Regions from separate parts of the Streptomyces sp. NPDC058001 genome, predicted to be linked through region 1. Evidence: riboswitches for the same ligand, from Rfam matches in the RefSeq annotation. Region 1 holds a riboswitch; the other holds the start of a gene.
What was found. Region 1 has a riboswitch for glycine ahead of gcvT (glycine cleavage system aminomethyltransferase GcvT). Riboswitches for the same ligand answer to the same signal wherever they lie in the genome.
Positions count from the first base shown of each region.

Region 2: it holds a riboswitch for glycine, as region 1 does, so the genes downstream of both, gcvP (aminomethyl-transferring glycine dehydrogenase) here and gcvT (glycine cleavage system aminomethyltransferase GcvT) in region 1, are expected to answer to the same signal.

Region 1 covers NZ_JBHVQT010000012.1:71,387-78,700, forward strand. Annotated here, with positions in the region: gene ACFVT5_RS28830 (L-serine ammonia-lyase) at 1-1,372, opposite strand, end outside; gene glyA (serine hydroxymethyltransferase) at 1,536-2,795, opposite strand; gene gcvH (glycine cleavage system protein GcvH) at 2,819-3,193, opposite strand; gene gcvT (glycine cleavage system aminomethyltransferase GcvT) at 3,279-4,406, opposite strand; glycine riboswitch at 4,564-4,658, opposite strand; gene ACFVT5_RS28850 (AAA family ATPase) at 4,837-5,505, shown strand; gene ACFVT5_RS28855 (enhanced serine sensitivity protein SseB) at 5,589-6,368, shown strand; gene ACFVT5_RS28860 (enhanced serine sensitivity protein SseB C-terminal domain-containing protein) at 6,645-7,314, shown strand, end outside.
Region 2 covers NZ_JBHVQT010000006.1:552,925-560,238, reverse strand. Annotated here, with positions in the region: gene ACFVT5_RS18135 (MerR family transcriptional regulator) at 1-160, shown strand, start outside; gene ACFVT5_RS18130 (DNA polymerase IV) at 315-1,883, shown strand; gene ACFVT5_RS18125 (PRC-barrel domain-containing protein) at 1,829-2,233, opposite strand; glycine riboswitch at 2,358-2,453, shown strand; gene gcvP (aminomethyl-transferring glycine dehydrogenase) at 2,631-5,516, shown strand; gene ACFVT5_RS18115 (DUF5999 family protein) at 5,719-5,931, opposite strand; gene ACFVT5_RS18110 (hypothetical protein) at 6,291-6,875, opposite strand.

The DNA of each region.
Region 1 (7,314 bases):
CGATGATGTTCACCGCAAGCCCGCCCCGAGCCGTCTCCTTGTACTTGACGCTCATGTCCGCGCCCGTTTCCTTCATTGTTTTGATGACCTTGTCGAGGGACACCTTGTGGGTGCCGTCGCCGCGCATGGCCATCTTTGCCGCCGTGACGGCTTTCACGGCGGCCATGCCGTTGCGCTCGATGCAGGGGATCTGGACGAGACCGCCGACCGGGTCGCAGGTCAGGCCCAGATTGTGCTCCATGCCGATCTCGGCGGCGTTCTCGACCTGTTCGGGGCTGCCGCCCATGACCTCCGCGAGCGCGCCAGCCGCCATCGAGCAGGCCGAGCCGACCTCGCCCTGGCAGCCGACCTCGGCGCCGGAGATCGACGCGTTCTCCTTGAAGAGCATGCCGATCGCGCCCGCCGCGAGGAGGAAGCGGACCACGCCCTCCTCCTTCTCCCGGGCGGTGCCGCCGGCCACGAAGTTCATGAAGTAGTGCAGCACCGCGGGGATGATGCCGGCGGCGCCGTTCGTCGGCGCGGTCACCACCCGGCCGCCCGCCGCGTTCTCCTCGTTCACGGCCATCGCGTAGAGCGTGATCCACTCCATCGCGTGCGCCGCCGGGTCGCCGTCGGCGCGCAGTTGGCGGGCGGTCGTGGCGGCGCGGCGGCGGACCTTGAGGCCGCCCGGCAGGATGCCCTCACGGGCCATCCCGCGCGCGACACAGCTCTGCATGGCCTGCCAGATCTCCAGCAGGCCCTCGTGGATCTCCTCCTCGCTACGCCACGCCTTCTCGTTCTCCAGCATCAGCGAGGAGATCGACAGACCGGTGTCCTTCGACAGCCGCAGCAGCTCGTCACCCGTGCGGAACGGGTACTTCAGCACCGTGTCGTCCAGCTTGATCCGGTCCGCGCCGACCGCTTCCTCGTCCACGACGAAGCCGCCGCCCACCGAGTAGTACGTCTTCTCCAGGACCAGCCCGCCGGCAGCGTCGTACGCGAAGATCGTCATGCCGTTGGCGTGGTACGGGAGCGTCTCGCGGCGGTGCAGGACCAGGTCGTCGTCGTAGGAGAAGGCGATCTCGTGCGCCCCGAGGAGGCTGAGCCGTCCGGTCGTCCGGATCTGCTCGACGCGTTCGTCGGCGTGCTCCACGTCGACCGTGCGCGGCGACTCGCCCTCCAGGCCGAGCAGCACCGCCTTGGGGGTGCCGTGCCCATGGCCGGTCGCGCCGAGGGAGCCGTACAACTCGGCGCGTACCGACGTGGTGTGGGCGAGCAGGCCGTCGTTCTTCAGGCGGCGCGCGAACATCCGGGCCGCGCGCATCGGGCCGACCGTATGGGAGCTGGACGGGCCGATGCCGATCGAGAACAGGTCGAAGACCGAGATGGCCACGGGGGAACTCCTAGCTGGGGTTGGTAGACGCCGTCGTCTGCCGGGTCGTGCCGATGTCGTACGGATGCCGATGCGGATGCCGATGCCGTATCGGGGTGGGGCGGGGCACCACGTTCCTCGTCAGTGTGCGTAGTGCCCCGCTCGCGTCGTGCGGGTCCGGGGTCTACAGCCCCGGGTACAGCGGGTGCTTCGTGGCGAGCGCGGTCACCCGCGCCCGGAGGGCGTCCGTGTCGTACGACGGCTTCAGCGCCTCGGCGATGATGTCGGCGACCTCACGGAAGTCCTCGGTGGTGAAACCGCGGGTGGCCAGTGCCGGGGTGCCGATCCGCAGGCCCGAGGTGACCATCGGGGGCCGTGGGTCGTTCGGGACGGCGTTGCGGTTGACCGTGATGCCGACCTCGTGGAGCCGGTCCTCGGCCTGCTGACCGTCCAGCTCCGACTCGCGCAGGTCCACCAGGACCAGATGCACATCGGTGCCGCCGGACAGCACGTTCACGCCGACCGCGCGGGCGTCGTCCTGGACGAGCCGCTCGGCGAGGATGTGCGCGCCCTCCAGGGTGCGCCGCTGGCGCTCCTTGAAGTCCTCGGTCGCCGCGACCTTGAAGGAGACCGCCTTCGCGGCGATCACATGCTCCAGGGGACCACCCTGCTGGCCAGGGAAGACCGCCGAGTTGATCTTCTTGGCCAGCTCCTGCGTGGACAGGATGACCCCGCCGCGCGGACCGCCGAGGGTCTTGTGCGTGGTGGTGGTCACGACATGGGCGTGCGGCACCGGGTTCGGGTGCAGCCCCGCGGCCACCAGGCCCGCGAAGTGCGCCATGTCGACCATCAGATACGCGCCGACCTCGTCCGCGATCCGGCGGAAGGCCGCGAAGTCGAGCTGCCGCGGATACGCGGACCAGCCCGCCACGATCAGCTTCGGCCTGGCCTCCTTGGCGAGCTTCTCGACCTCTGCCATGTCGACCTGACCGGTGGTCTCGTCCACGTGGTACGCGACCACGTTGTACAGCTTGCCGGAGAAGTTGATCTTCATGCCGTGGGTCAGGTGCCCGCCGTGCGCGAGGTTCAGACCCATGATCGTGTCACCGGGCTTGAGCAGCGCGAACATCGCCGCCGCGTTGGCCTGGGCACCCGAGTGGGGCTGCACATTGGCGTGCTCGGCGCCGAACAGCGCCTTCACCCGGTCGATGGCGATCTGCTCGACCACGTCGACGTGCTCACAGCCGCCGTAGTAGCGGCGGCCCGGGTAGCCCTCGGCGTACTTGTTGGTGAGGACGGAGCCCTGGGCCTCCATCACCGCGACCGGAGCGAAGTTCTCCGACGCGATCATCTCAAGGGTGGACTGCTGACGGTGCAGCTCGGCGTCGACGGCGGCGGCGACATCCGGGTCGAGTTCGTGGAGAGACTGGTTCAGAAGTGACATCAGAAGATCCCTACGGGTCGGGGTCAGCCGGCGAAGTCGGTGTACTCGTCCGCCGAGAGCAGGTCGCCCGGCTCATCGGAGACGCGCACCTTGAACAGCCAACCGCCCTCGAACGGGGCGGAGTTCACCAGCGAGGGGTCCTCCACCACGTCCTGGTTGGCGGCGACGACCTCACCGGTCACGGGGGAGTACAGATCGCTCACCGACTTGGTCGACTCCAGCTCACCGCAGGTCTCGCCCGCCGTCACCGTGTCACCGACCTCCGGGAGCTGTACGTACACGACGTCACCGAGCGCGTTGGCCGCGTGCTCCGTGATCCCGACCGTCGACACGCCGTCATCGGCGGCCGACAGCCACTCGTGCTCCTTGCTGTAGCGCAGCTGCTGGGGGTTGCTCATGACGTGAATTCTCCTGTACGCGGATGAGTGCTGAAGGAAGGGAGGGTCGGGAAGGGAGGGCGGGTACGGACCGGAGCGCGGGAGGTCACTTCCGGCGCTGGTAGAACGGCAGCGCCACGACCTCGTACGGCTCATGCGTACCGCGGATGTCGACGCCCACACCGGTCGTGCCCGGCGCGGCGTGCGCGGCGTCCACGTACGCCATGGCGATCGGCCGGCCGAGCGTCGGCGACGGCGCGCCCGAGGTGACCTGGCCGACGGCCTCGCCCGCCGCGACCACTGGGAACCCGGCGCGGGGCACCCGGCGGCCCTCGGCGATCAGCCCGACCAGCTTGCGCGGCGGATCCGTCGCCGCCCGCTCGGCCGCGGCGGACAGGGCCTCGCGCCCCACGAAGTCGCCGTCCTTCTCGAACTTCACGACCCGGCCGAGCCCGGCGTCGAAGGGCGTGAGCGAGGTCGTCAGCTCATGCCCGTACAGCGGCATGCCCGCCTCCAGGCGCAGGGTGTCCCGGCAGGACAGTCCGCACGGCACCAGACCGGCGTCCTGACCGGCGTCGGTCAGTGCCCGCCACAGCTTCTCGGCGTCGGCGGGGGCCACGAACAGCTCGAAGCCGTCCTCGCCCGTGTACCCGGTGCGCGCGATCAGGGCGGGTACCCCGGCGACCGTGCCGGGCAGCCCGGCGTAGTACTTCAGGCCATCGAGGTCCGCGTCGGTCAGGGACTTCAGGATGCCGGGGGACTCGGGGCCCTGGACCGCGAGCAGCGCGTACGCGTCCCGGTCGTCGCGGACCTCGGCGTCGAACCCGGCGGCCCGCTCGGTGATCGCGTCCAGGACGGTCTGCGCGTTGCCCGCGTTCGCGACGACCATGTACTCGGTGTCGGCGAGGCGGTACACGATCAGGTCGTCGAGGATGCCGCCGTCCTCCTGGCAGATCATGGTGTAGCGGGCGCGGCCGACGCCGACCGTGCCGATGTTGCCGACCAGGGCAAAGTTCAGGACGTTCACGGCCTGCGGACCTGTGACGGTGATCTCACCCATGTGCGACAGGTCGAAGAGTCCGGCGCGGGTGCGTACCGCCTGGTGCTCGTCGCGCTCGCTCCCGTACCGCAGCGGCATGTCCCAGCCCGCGAAGTCGGTCATGGTCGCGCCGAGCGACCGGTGCAGGGCGTCGAGCGCGGTCTGACGGGGGGCAGTGCTCGGGGCATTGCTCATGAGGGGGTGCTCCCAGGGCATGACGGGCGAGGGCGATCCTCCCCATCTGTCATCGGAACCTGAGAGGTTCGCCGGGAGTCCACCGCTCGGCGGATCCGGCTTGCACCTTGGGTGGAGCCGCACGCGTCAAGCACGGCGGCCCGCTTTTCAGATGTGCCTCGCCCACGCGGTATCTGGGCCTGAGAGATTCAAGGGAGGGACTTGCTCCTTCGGCGCCCCGGTCGTGGCCGAGGGCTCTCCCGCGTGGATTCAAGCGGCCTGTTTGGAGTTGGCGGGGTCATCATTGCACGCATCCCGGCGACACGGCAGGGCGGTGGCCTGTAACCGCCTTGTGGCAGGACCAGGACGCAATCGCGGTTCACCCCGCATTACCTTCTCTTTACACTCGACGGGGAAGGCTCACGTGGACCCCAGGGGGAGGACGCTCACGGTGAACAGGACCAGGGTGTACGCGACGGTGACGGGTGTCGCGCTGCCCAAGCAGCCCGGCGCCCCGACGGTGGAGACCTTCGCCGACGGGCGGACCGCCGTCGTGCGTGATCTGCGCGAGCGCGCGGGCCGCAGCCCGCACCGGCTCCGCTTCACCCCCGGCGACCTGGTCGTCGTCTCGGGACTGCCCGGCAGCGGCAAGTCCACGCTGATGCGGCGCACGGTCAGCGGGCACCGGATCGACTCGCAGGACACCCGCGACCGCTGGGCGTCCCGGGTGCCGCGCTTCGTGCCGTACGCCGTGTACCGCCCGCTGGTCCGCCTCGCCCACTTCGCGGGCCTGCGCCGCGCGCTGCGCACCGGCGAGAGCGTCGTCGTCCACGACTGCGGTACGCAGCGGTGGGTCCGGCGCTGGCTCGCCCGCGACGCCCGCAGGCGTGGGGCCACCCTGCATCTGCTGCTGCTCGACGTCCCGCCGGACACGGCCCTGGACGGCCAGCGGGAGCGCGGCAGGGGAGTGTCGCGGTACGCGTTCCGGCGGCACCGCAGGACCGTGGGGCAGCTGGTGCGGGCCGCCGAGCGGGGCGACCTGCCGCCGGGGTGCCGCTCCGCGCTGCTCCTGGACCGGACGGCGGCGGACGTACTGCGCGCGATCCGCTTCGACCGCTGACCACGACCGCCGACGCGGCGTTCCTCCCGGTACGCGTTAGGGTGCGAGCCGCAGAAACAGCGGTCCGGAGCAGGTGGTTGACGATGGAGATACCGGCACAGACGGCCCACGCCGTGCCCTACGGCGGATGGCCCGGCAACGAGCTGGAGGAGGTGCTCGCCGCCGCACTCGGTGCGACGGCGCCCTCGGCGGGCGGCCGGATCATCGAAGTACTCGGCCGCAGCCACCTCTGGGTGCCGTTGCCGGCCGGCGGCGGACCCGGGGGACCCACGCTCGACCTGCCCACGCTGGAGATCGACGGGCAGGCGTATGTCCCGGTCTTCAGCTCCGAGCAGCAGTTCCGCCAGGTCGTCGGCGACCGGATGGGGTGCACCGTCGCGCCCGCCGTCGAGTTCGCGCGCGGACTCCCGCCGCAGCTCGGCATCGTGGTCAACCCCGACGGAGCCGTGGGTGTCCCGCTCCCGCCGCCCGCCGTCGCCGAACTGTGCCGCGCGGGGCGCAGTCCGCTCGACGGTCCCGCGAGCGGTGGCCGGGTGCGCCTCTTCGAGCCGGACTGGCAGCACGACCCGGTGGACTTCCTGGCCGCCGCCGCCGCCGAGTTCGCCGCGACCGGTGTGGTGGTGAGCGCCCGCCGCTGTCTGGCCAGTGTCGAGGGCGGCGACCCGGTGCTGTTCGTCGGCGTCGAGTTGAACCGGTGGGACGAGCAGGTCGGCGAACTGCCCCTGGACGCCCTCGGCCGGGCGCTCGGCCGGGCGCCGGCGGGCTGGCCGGTGAACCTGGTTCTGCTCGACGCGGCCCAGGACCCGGTGGTCGACTGGATGCGCGAGAGGGTCCGGCCGTTCTACGCCCAGGGGCAGCACTGAGCCGGGGCCACGGGCGGCACTGACCCCCGGGCCACGGGAGGGCACTGACTCCGGGTCACGGGAGGGCACTGACCGGCCCACGCGCGGCACCGAACCGGCCCCGAGCGCCTCCGGGTCCGGCGCGTGCGGTACGACGCGGCGGCCGGTGCGTCAAGTCGCCGCCGGGATCGCCGCATAAGCTGGTTTCATGGCCTGGTCGAAGTGCCGCGGCAGCGGCACGTGACCCGGGGGATTTCGGTGGGTTTCGTCGAAAGTGTCACGAAGGGGCGATCAAGGGTGAGTGCGTCGGGCACGGCTGCGGCCGGGCAGGTCGAGCACATGCTGCGCCAGGTGACCCCCGGGCGCTACGACGCGTACGAGGCGTTGCTGCGTGCCCTTTCGGACCCCACGTCGGGTCAGGTCTGGATGCTCCTCTGGCACGGCCAGGCCGGATCCCCGGACGCCCAGTACGGCAACATGGAGGTCGAGGGCCTCGGTTACGCGCCCTGTGTGACCTCCGCGCAGGAACTCTCGGCGAGCGGCTGGAACCGTTCGTACGAAGTCATCTCCGGCGTCGACCTCGCACGCACCCTCTACCCGGACCACTACGGCCTCTGGCTCAATCCGCACGCGCCCGGCGGGGGTGTCGGCATCCCCTGGCTCGACCTGCGCCGGATCGCCACCGGTCTGGACCGCCAGCCCGCGGGGCCGCTGCGGCTTGCCGAGCCCACCATCGAGATCCCGCAGTTCTACGCCCTGCTCACGCAGAACGCGCACCGCACACCCGCCGTGCGCGCCCTGCGCCGCGCCTGGGTGCAGCCGTCGCTCGGGGCCCCCTATCTCGCCATCGGGCTCGATGTGTACGACACCAGCCCGCCCGCCGTGGACGCCGTGCGGGCGATGATGCAGCAGTCGATCGGGGCCGTACCCGACGGGCTGCCCGTCTCCACGGTGGCCCTGTCCGACG
Region 2 (7,314 bases), on a different contig from region 1:
GGGCGGCCAGGGCGTCTTCGGAATCGCCGTCGGCGTGGTGTGGCGGGACGTCGAGAGCGCGCTGTCGCAGCTGCACGGCGAGCGGGTCGACACCGGAGAGACGCTGGTCGGCAACAACCCGGCCGATGAGCTGGCACGGCGGCGTCACCGGGCGGTCTGAGCGGTCGGCCGGGCTCCGAGCGGTGCGGAACGGGGTCCGGAGGTGTACGGAAAGGGCCCCGAGCTGTGCGGAACGGGGTCCTGAGCGGCGGTCGGCGCCCCGGCGGTGGCGCTTCGCCAGGGCATTGTCAGTGGCGTAGGGCAGCATCGGAGATGTGAGAAGCGAGCCCACCATCCTGCATCTGGACATGGATGCCTTCTACGCCTCGGCGGAGCAGGCGGCCAAGCCCAGCCTGCGCGGAAAAGCGGTGGTGGTGGGCGGCCTGGGGCCGCGCGGTGTGGTGGCCACCGCCTCCTACGAGGCACGGCGCTTCGGAGTGCACTCCGCCATGCCCATGGCCCAGGCCCGCAGACTCGCGCCGAACGCCGCGTATCTCGTCCCCCGCTTCGCCTTCTACCGCGAGATCAGCGAGCGGGTGATGGGGCTGCTGCGGGAGCTGTCGCCGCTGGTGGAGCCCCTCAGCCTCGATGAGGCGTTCGTCGATCTGGAGGCCGGTGGGACCGCCTGGGACGCGGTGTCCGCGCAGACCACGGGGGAGCGGCTGCGCGCGGACATCAGGGCGGTGACCGGACTGACCGGATCCGTGGGGCTCGCCGCGTCCAAGATGCTCGCGAAGATCGGCTCGGAAGAGGCCAAGCCGGACGGCCTGGTGCTGATAGAGCCCGGCACCGAGCGCGCCCTGCTGGCCCCCATGTCCGTACGCACCCTGCCCGGCGTCGGGCCCGCCACCGGGGACCATCTGCGGCGCGCCGGGATCACCACGGTCGGGGAGATGGCCGAGGCGGGCGAGGACGAACTGGTACGGCTGCTCGGCAAGGCCCATGGGACCGCGCTGTACGCGATGGCGCACGCGCGGGACGAGCGGCCCGTCGTCGCCGAGCGGGAGACGAAATCGGTGTCCGTCGAGGACACCTACGACGTCGACATCCACGACCGCGTGCGGGTGCGCCTGGAGGTGCAGCGACTCGCCGACCGGTGCGTCCAGCGGCTGCGGGCCGCCGGGCACTCGGGGCGGACCGTCGTGCTCAAGGTCCGCAGATACGACTTCTCGACGCTCACCCGGTCCGAGACGCTGCGCGGGCCCACCGACGACCCCGCGGTGGTCCGGGAGGCGGCAGGGCGGCTCCTGGAGTCCGTGGACACCACCGGAGGCGTACGGCTGCTCGGGGTCGGGGTCAGCGGGCTCGCCGACTACACACAGGAGGATCTGTTCGCGCAGGCCGCCGCCGCGTCCGCCGCAGCGTCCGCCACCGTGTCGGAATCGGTCGCGGAGCACCCGTCGGCCCATGACGAGGGTGGGCCGGGCGAGGAATCGGCCGGCGACGCGACGGCCCACCCGGCGGGCGGTGACGCGCTCGCCCCGCCCGGTTCGGAAACGGGTGCCGAGCCCAGGGCCGAACGGCGCTGGGCGGCCGGGCACGACGTGCTGCACGCCACCTACGGGCAGGGATGGGTCCAGGGCAGCGGGGTGGGCAGGGTGACGGTCCGGTTCGAGACGCCGGACTCGGCTCCCGGGCGCGTACGGACCTTCCGTACGGACGACCCGGATCTGGAGCCCGCGGATCCGGTTTCGGTGGTGTCGGCGGTGGCGGAGGAGCGGTCACCGGTAACCACTGAGTCCACAGAACCTGTGTCTGCGGAACCCTCGCCCACGCAACCCCGTTCGGCTCAGCGGACCGCCGGGCCGCCCTCCGGTGGCTCCTCCCCGGATCCGGCGATATGACCGAAGTCCCGGTCGGGTGGCGGCGCGGATCCGGGGGCCGCGATGTCCAGGCCGTAGTGGTGGTAGAGCTGAAGCTCCTGCTCGGGGGAGAGATGCCGGCCGACGCCGAAATCGGGGGCGTCCTTGATCAGGGCCCGGTCGAAGGGGACGCGCAGGGTGCCTTCCACCAGCTCACTGGGCTCCAATGGCACAAAGGCGTCACGGCTGAACAACCCTGTCCTTATGGCCGCCCACTCCGGGACGCCGGTCGCGTCGTCGAGATAGACCTCGTCGATCGTGCCGATCTTCGTGCCGGTGCGGTCGAACGCCTTGCGGCCGATCAGGTTGCGCGGATCGATGTCGGTCTGCACGGGCCCTCCAACTGATCGCAACTCATCCCTAAGCCCTCGTAAAGACTACGAAAGAGCACATTGCGGCAGGCGGCCACTCGAAGCTTCGTGCGGGGGCCTCGCTGGTAGGCTGGCAAACGGCTGTTGACCCTGTGCGGGAGAGCTTCCCGGTAGCGACCGGGAGCGCCGAAGGAGCAAATCCTCCCCGGAATCTCTCAGGCCCCAGTACCGCACGGGTGAGGTCACTCTGGAAAGCAGGGCGGGAGTCGCAAGCCCCCGACCTCACCGACGGTGAAAGCCGGCGCGCCCCCGGGCGAGCCGGTGAAGCTCTCAGGTTGAGATGACAGAGGGGGAGGCCGTCCGGGCACCGCTGCCGTGGTGCCCCACGAAGGTCGCGTGAGACCAGGAGGCCCCCGCCATGAACGCCCACCGCATTCCGCTTTCCCGACTCGAACAGGGCATTCCGTTTGAACGGCGTCATATCGGGCCCGACGCCGAGGCCCGCGCCAAGATGCTCGCGCAGGTCGGGTACGGCTCGCTGGACGAACTGACGGCGACCGCGGTACCGGAAGTGATCAGGAGCGCCGAGGCCCTGGACCTGCCCGGCGCCCGCACGGAGGCCGAGGTCCTCACCGAACTGCGCGCCCTGGCGGACCGGAACGATGTTCTGGGTTCCATGATCGGCCTCGGCTACTACGGCACCTTCACGCCGCCGGTCGTACTGCGCAACGTCATGGAGAACCCGGCCTGGTACACCGCGTACACGCCGTACCAGCCGGAGATCTCGCAGGGGCGCCTCGAAGCGCTGTTGAACTTCCAGACCATGGTCGCGGAGCTGACCGGACTGCCGACCTCCGGTGCCTCGCTCCTGGACGAGGGCACGGCCGCCGCCGAGGCGATGGCGCTGTCCCGGCGGATGGGCAAGGTCAAGGACGGTGTCTTCCTGGTCGACGCCGACACCCTGCCGCAGACCGTCGCCGTGATCCGCACCCGGGCCGAACCGACCGGGGTCGAGGTCGTCGTGGACGACCTGTCGTCCGGGATCCCCACCGCGATCGCCGAGCGCGGAGTCGTCGGCGTCCTGCTCCAGTACCCGGGTGCCTCCGGTGCCGTACGCGAGCTGCGGACCGTCATCGAGCAGGCCCATGAACTCGGGGCGGTCGTCACCGTCGCCGCCGATCTGCTCGCGCTCACCCTGCTGACCTCGCCCGGCGAGCTGGGCGCCGACATCGCCGTCGGCACCACCCAGCGGTTCGGCGTCCCGATGGGCTTCGGCGGGCCGCACGCCGGATACATGGCGGTCCGCGAGAAGTTCGCCCGCAGCCTGCCCGGCCGTCTCGTCGGCGTCTCGGTGGACCGTGACGGCAACCAGGCGTACCGGCTCGCGCTCCAGACCCGTGAGCAGCACATCCGCCGCGAGAAGGCCACCAGTAACATCTGCACCGCTCAGGTGCTGCTCGCCGTGATGGCCGGAATGTACGCCGTCTACCACGGTCCCGACGGGCTGCGGACGATCGCCCGCCGCACCCACCGCTACGCCACACTCCTCGCCGAAGGGCTGAAGGCCGCCGGCGTCGAGATCGTGCACGGCGCCTACTTCGACACCCTGACCGCCCGGGTGCCCGGCGAGGCCGCGCGGATCGTCGCCGCCGCGCGCGAGGACGGCGTCAACCTCCGGCTCGTGGACGCCGACCACATCGGCATCGCCTGCGACGAGACCACCAACCGGGCCCAACTGGGCGCCGTATGGACCGCGTTCGGCGCCGAGGCCGACATCGACGCACTCGACGCGAGTGCCGCCGACGCGCTCCCGGACGAACTGCTGCGCACCGACGACTACCTCACACACCCCGTCTTCCACCAGTACCACTCCGAGACGGCGATGCTGCGCTATCTGCGCCGGCTCGCCGACCGGGACTACGCGCTCGACCGCGGCATGATCCCGCTGGGCTCCTGCACCATGAAGCTCAACGCGACCACGGAGATGGAGCCGGTCACCTGGCCGGAGTTCGGCCAGATGCACCCCTTCGCGCCCGCCGAGCAGGCGCAGGGCTATCTCACGCTCATCCGTGAGCTGGAGGAGCGGCTCGCCGAGGTCACCGGGTACGACAAGGTGTCCCTCCAGCCCAATGCCGGTTCGCAGGGCGAACTCGCGGGACTGCTCGCCGTGCGGGGGTACCACCGCGCCAACGGCGACGACCGGCGCACGATCTGCCTGATCCCGTCCTCCGCGCACGGCACGAACGCAGCGAGCGCGGTCATGGCCGGGATGAAGGTCGTCGTCGTGAGGACCGCCGACGACGGTGAGATCGACGTGGACGACCTGCGGGCCAAGATCGAGCAGTACCGCGAGGAACTCGCCGTACTGATGATCACCTACCCGTCCACGCACGGTGTGTTCGAGGAGCATGTCGCCGACATCTGCGCCGCCGTGCACGACGCCGGCGGTCAGGTCTACGTCGACGGCGCAAACCTCAACGCCCTTGTGGGCCTTGCCAAGCCGGGCCACTTCGGCGGCGATGTCTCGCACCTCAACCTGCACAAGACGTTCTGCATCCCGCACGGCGGCGGCGGCCCCGGCGTCGGTCCCGTCGGCGTCCGCGCCCACCTCGCGCCGTATCTGCCGAACCACCCGCTCCAGCCCGCCGCCGGGCCCGAGACGGGCGTCGGACCGATCTCGGCCGCTCCCTGGGGCTCGGCGGGCATCCTGCCGATCTCGTGGGCATACGTGCGGCTCATGGGCGGTGAGGGACTGAAGCGGGCCACCCAGGTCGCCGTGCTGTCCGCGAACTACGTGGCCAAGCGCCTCGAACCGCACTACCCGGTGCTCTACACCGGTCCCGGCGGGCTCGTCGCGCACGAGTGCATCATCGATCTGCGCCCGCTGACCAAGGCGACCGGAGTCAGCGTCGACGATGTCGCCAAGCGGCTCATCGACTACGGATTCCACGCGCCGACGATGTCGTTCCCGGTCGCCGGCACGCTGATGATCGAGCCGACCGAGAGCGAGGACCTGGGTGAACTTGACCGGTTCTGCGACGCGATGATCGCGATCCGCGCGGAGATCGAGAAGGTCGGCTCCGGGGCCTGGCCCGCCGAGGACAACCCCCTGCGCAACGCGCCGCACACCGCGCGGGCCCTGTCCGGCGACTGGGAGCACGCCTACGCGCGCGAGGAGGCCGTTTTCCCGGCGGGAGTCTCGCCCGCCGACAAGTACTGGCCGCCGGTCCGCCGGATCGACCAGGCGTACGGGGACCGTAACCTTGTGTGCTCCTGCCCGCCGTTGGACGCCTACGAGGACTGAGCGTGGCTCGCGCGCGGGGCGTCGTCCCGCGCGCGGGGGACATGCGTCGGGGCCGGTCCGGGTGTGGATTCCGGAGCGGCCCCTGTTCGTTCGTCACCGGGCTGTCTGTGCGCGGTGCGTGCTGCGTGTTGTGTTGTAGCCGTGCGTCGTGCCCGTATGTCGTGTCTGCGCTGTGCTGACGTGTTGTGCCTGTGTGTGACGGTCAGGCGGCGGTCATGATCTCGTCGGCGCCCAGCCCCAACGGGCGGTGCGGGGCGATGACCTGGCCGTTCGGCAGCAGCTCACCGGTGTCCTCGAAGAGCAGGACGCCGTTGCACAGGAGGCTCCAGCCCTGTTCGGGATGGTGCGCGACATGGAGCGCGGCCTCACGGTCGGCGGAATCTGCTGACGGGCACAGTGGCTGGTGCTGGCACATGGAAGGGTTCTTTCGCTGCGGATTGATGTGTGTCCTGCGGCTCGATGCATTGGTCATGGCCGCCCCCCGTATCTTCGGTCCGGTCCCAGTGTTGCCCTACGGGCGTGATTCCGCAGGGATTTCGTGGCAGCGGTTCTTACTGCTTAGAGACGTATCACCCGTGCGGACGGTTCAGCCAACCGCACTGTCCCTTCGGGGGGTTCGCAGTGGCCGAACCGGGCTAGTCATCGCGGGTCGTCGACGCCGGGTGCCGTCGAAGCCGGGTGCCGTCGAGGTCGGGACCGTCGAGGTCGGCGTACGCGAACGAGCCCGGCCCCGGCACAGTGTGCCAGGGACCGGGCTCGGCCGTGCGGTTCTCGTCAGGCGGGCGAACTCAGGAGCGGTGCGGGCGTCAGCCGTAGACCGAGGACGGGCAGCAGTTCGGCGACGTGATGCGGGCGGTGGGCCGCGATGCCGGGCGGTGCCGGTGCCAGCGGGACGAGCAGATCGGTCGGCGCGGGGCGTCCTTCGGCGCCGTCGGCCGCGCAGTCGCCGTGCAGCCACAGCGTGAGCATGTACAGCTCGGGGACCGACAACAGGCGTGCCTGGTAGGACGACTTGAGGCTCTCCGCCTGGCCGAGTGCCTTCTCCGTCGAGGCGATGTAGGGGCCCTCGAAGAAGTGCGAGAACGCCCAGCCGTCCGGTGTCAGGGTGGTGTCGGCCGCCGCCACGGACTGGCCGCCGTGGCGGATCAGGAAGCGCCAGCCCGCGAGCCGTGTGGGCGACGGGCCGCCGGACCCCAGACGGTCCAGTACGTGTACGGGTAGCGGGACTTCGGCGGTGACGGGTCCCTGGGCGGACCGCAGGGACGGGGTTCGGGCCTCACGGACAGCCGTGGGGGAACCGAGTGCCGCGAGAACGCTGCGCAGGGCAGGCGCGGGAGCAGGTGGGACATGCAGCGGCATGGTGGGTCGCCTCTCATCCACAGGCAGGCGGAAACAGGCAGGCGGAACACGGGGCAAGTGCGGACGACGCTGTCAGCTCTCGGGACCGGAGAGGGGCGGGGACATGACGGGGGACAAGACGGTCATGACCGCGGGCACGAACTCCCGGTCTCGCCAGCGAAGTTTATACGACACGTGTTCGTACAGTGTTTCCGCTAGCTCTCCGCGACCTAATGAGCAAGGCGTATTTCGGTCGCCGAAATGAGGGTTTTCTGACGATTCTCCGCGCACCCGACGCTGTGACCTCGGGCGACTTTCCGCAGCGGACGGCTGATTCTCGTCGGCATATTTCGCCAGGGTTCCGCAGGGCAAAACCGTGCAGTGGCCATTGCCCGGTGAATGTGCCCCGGTGTGACCGCCCCCACAGTAGCGTCCCCCGATGGCCTACGGTGGCGTTATC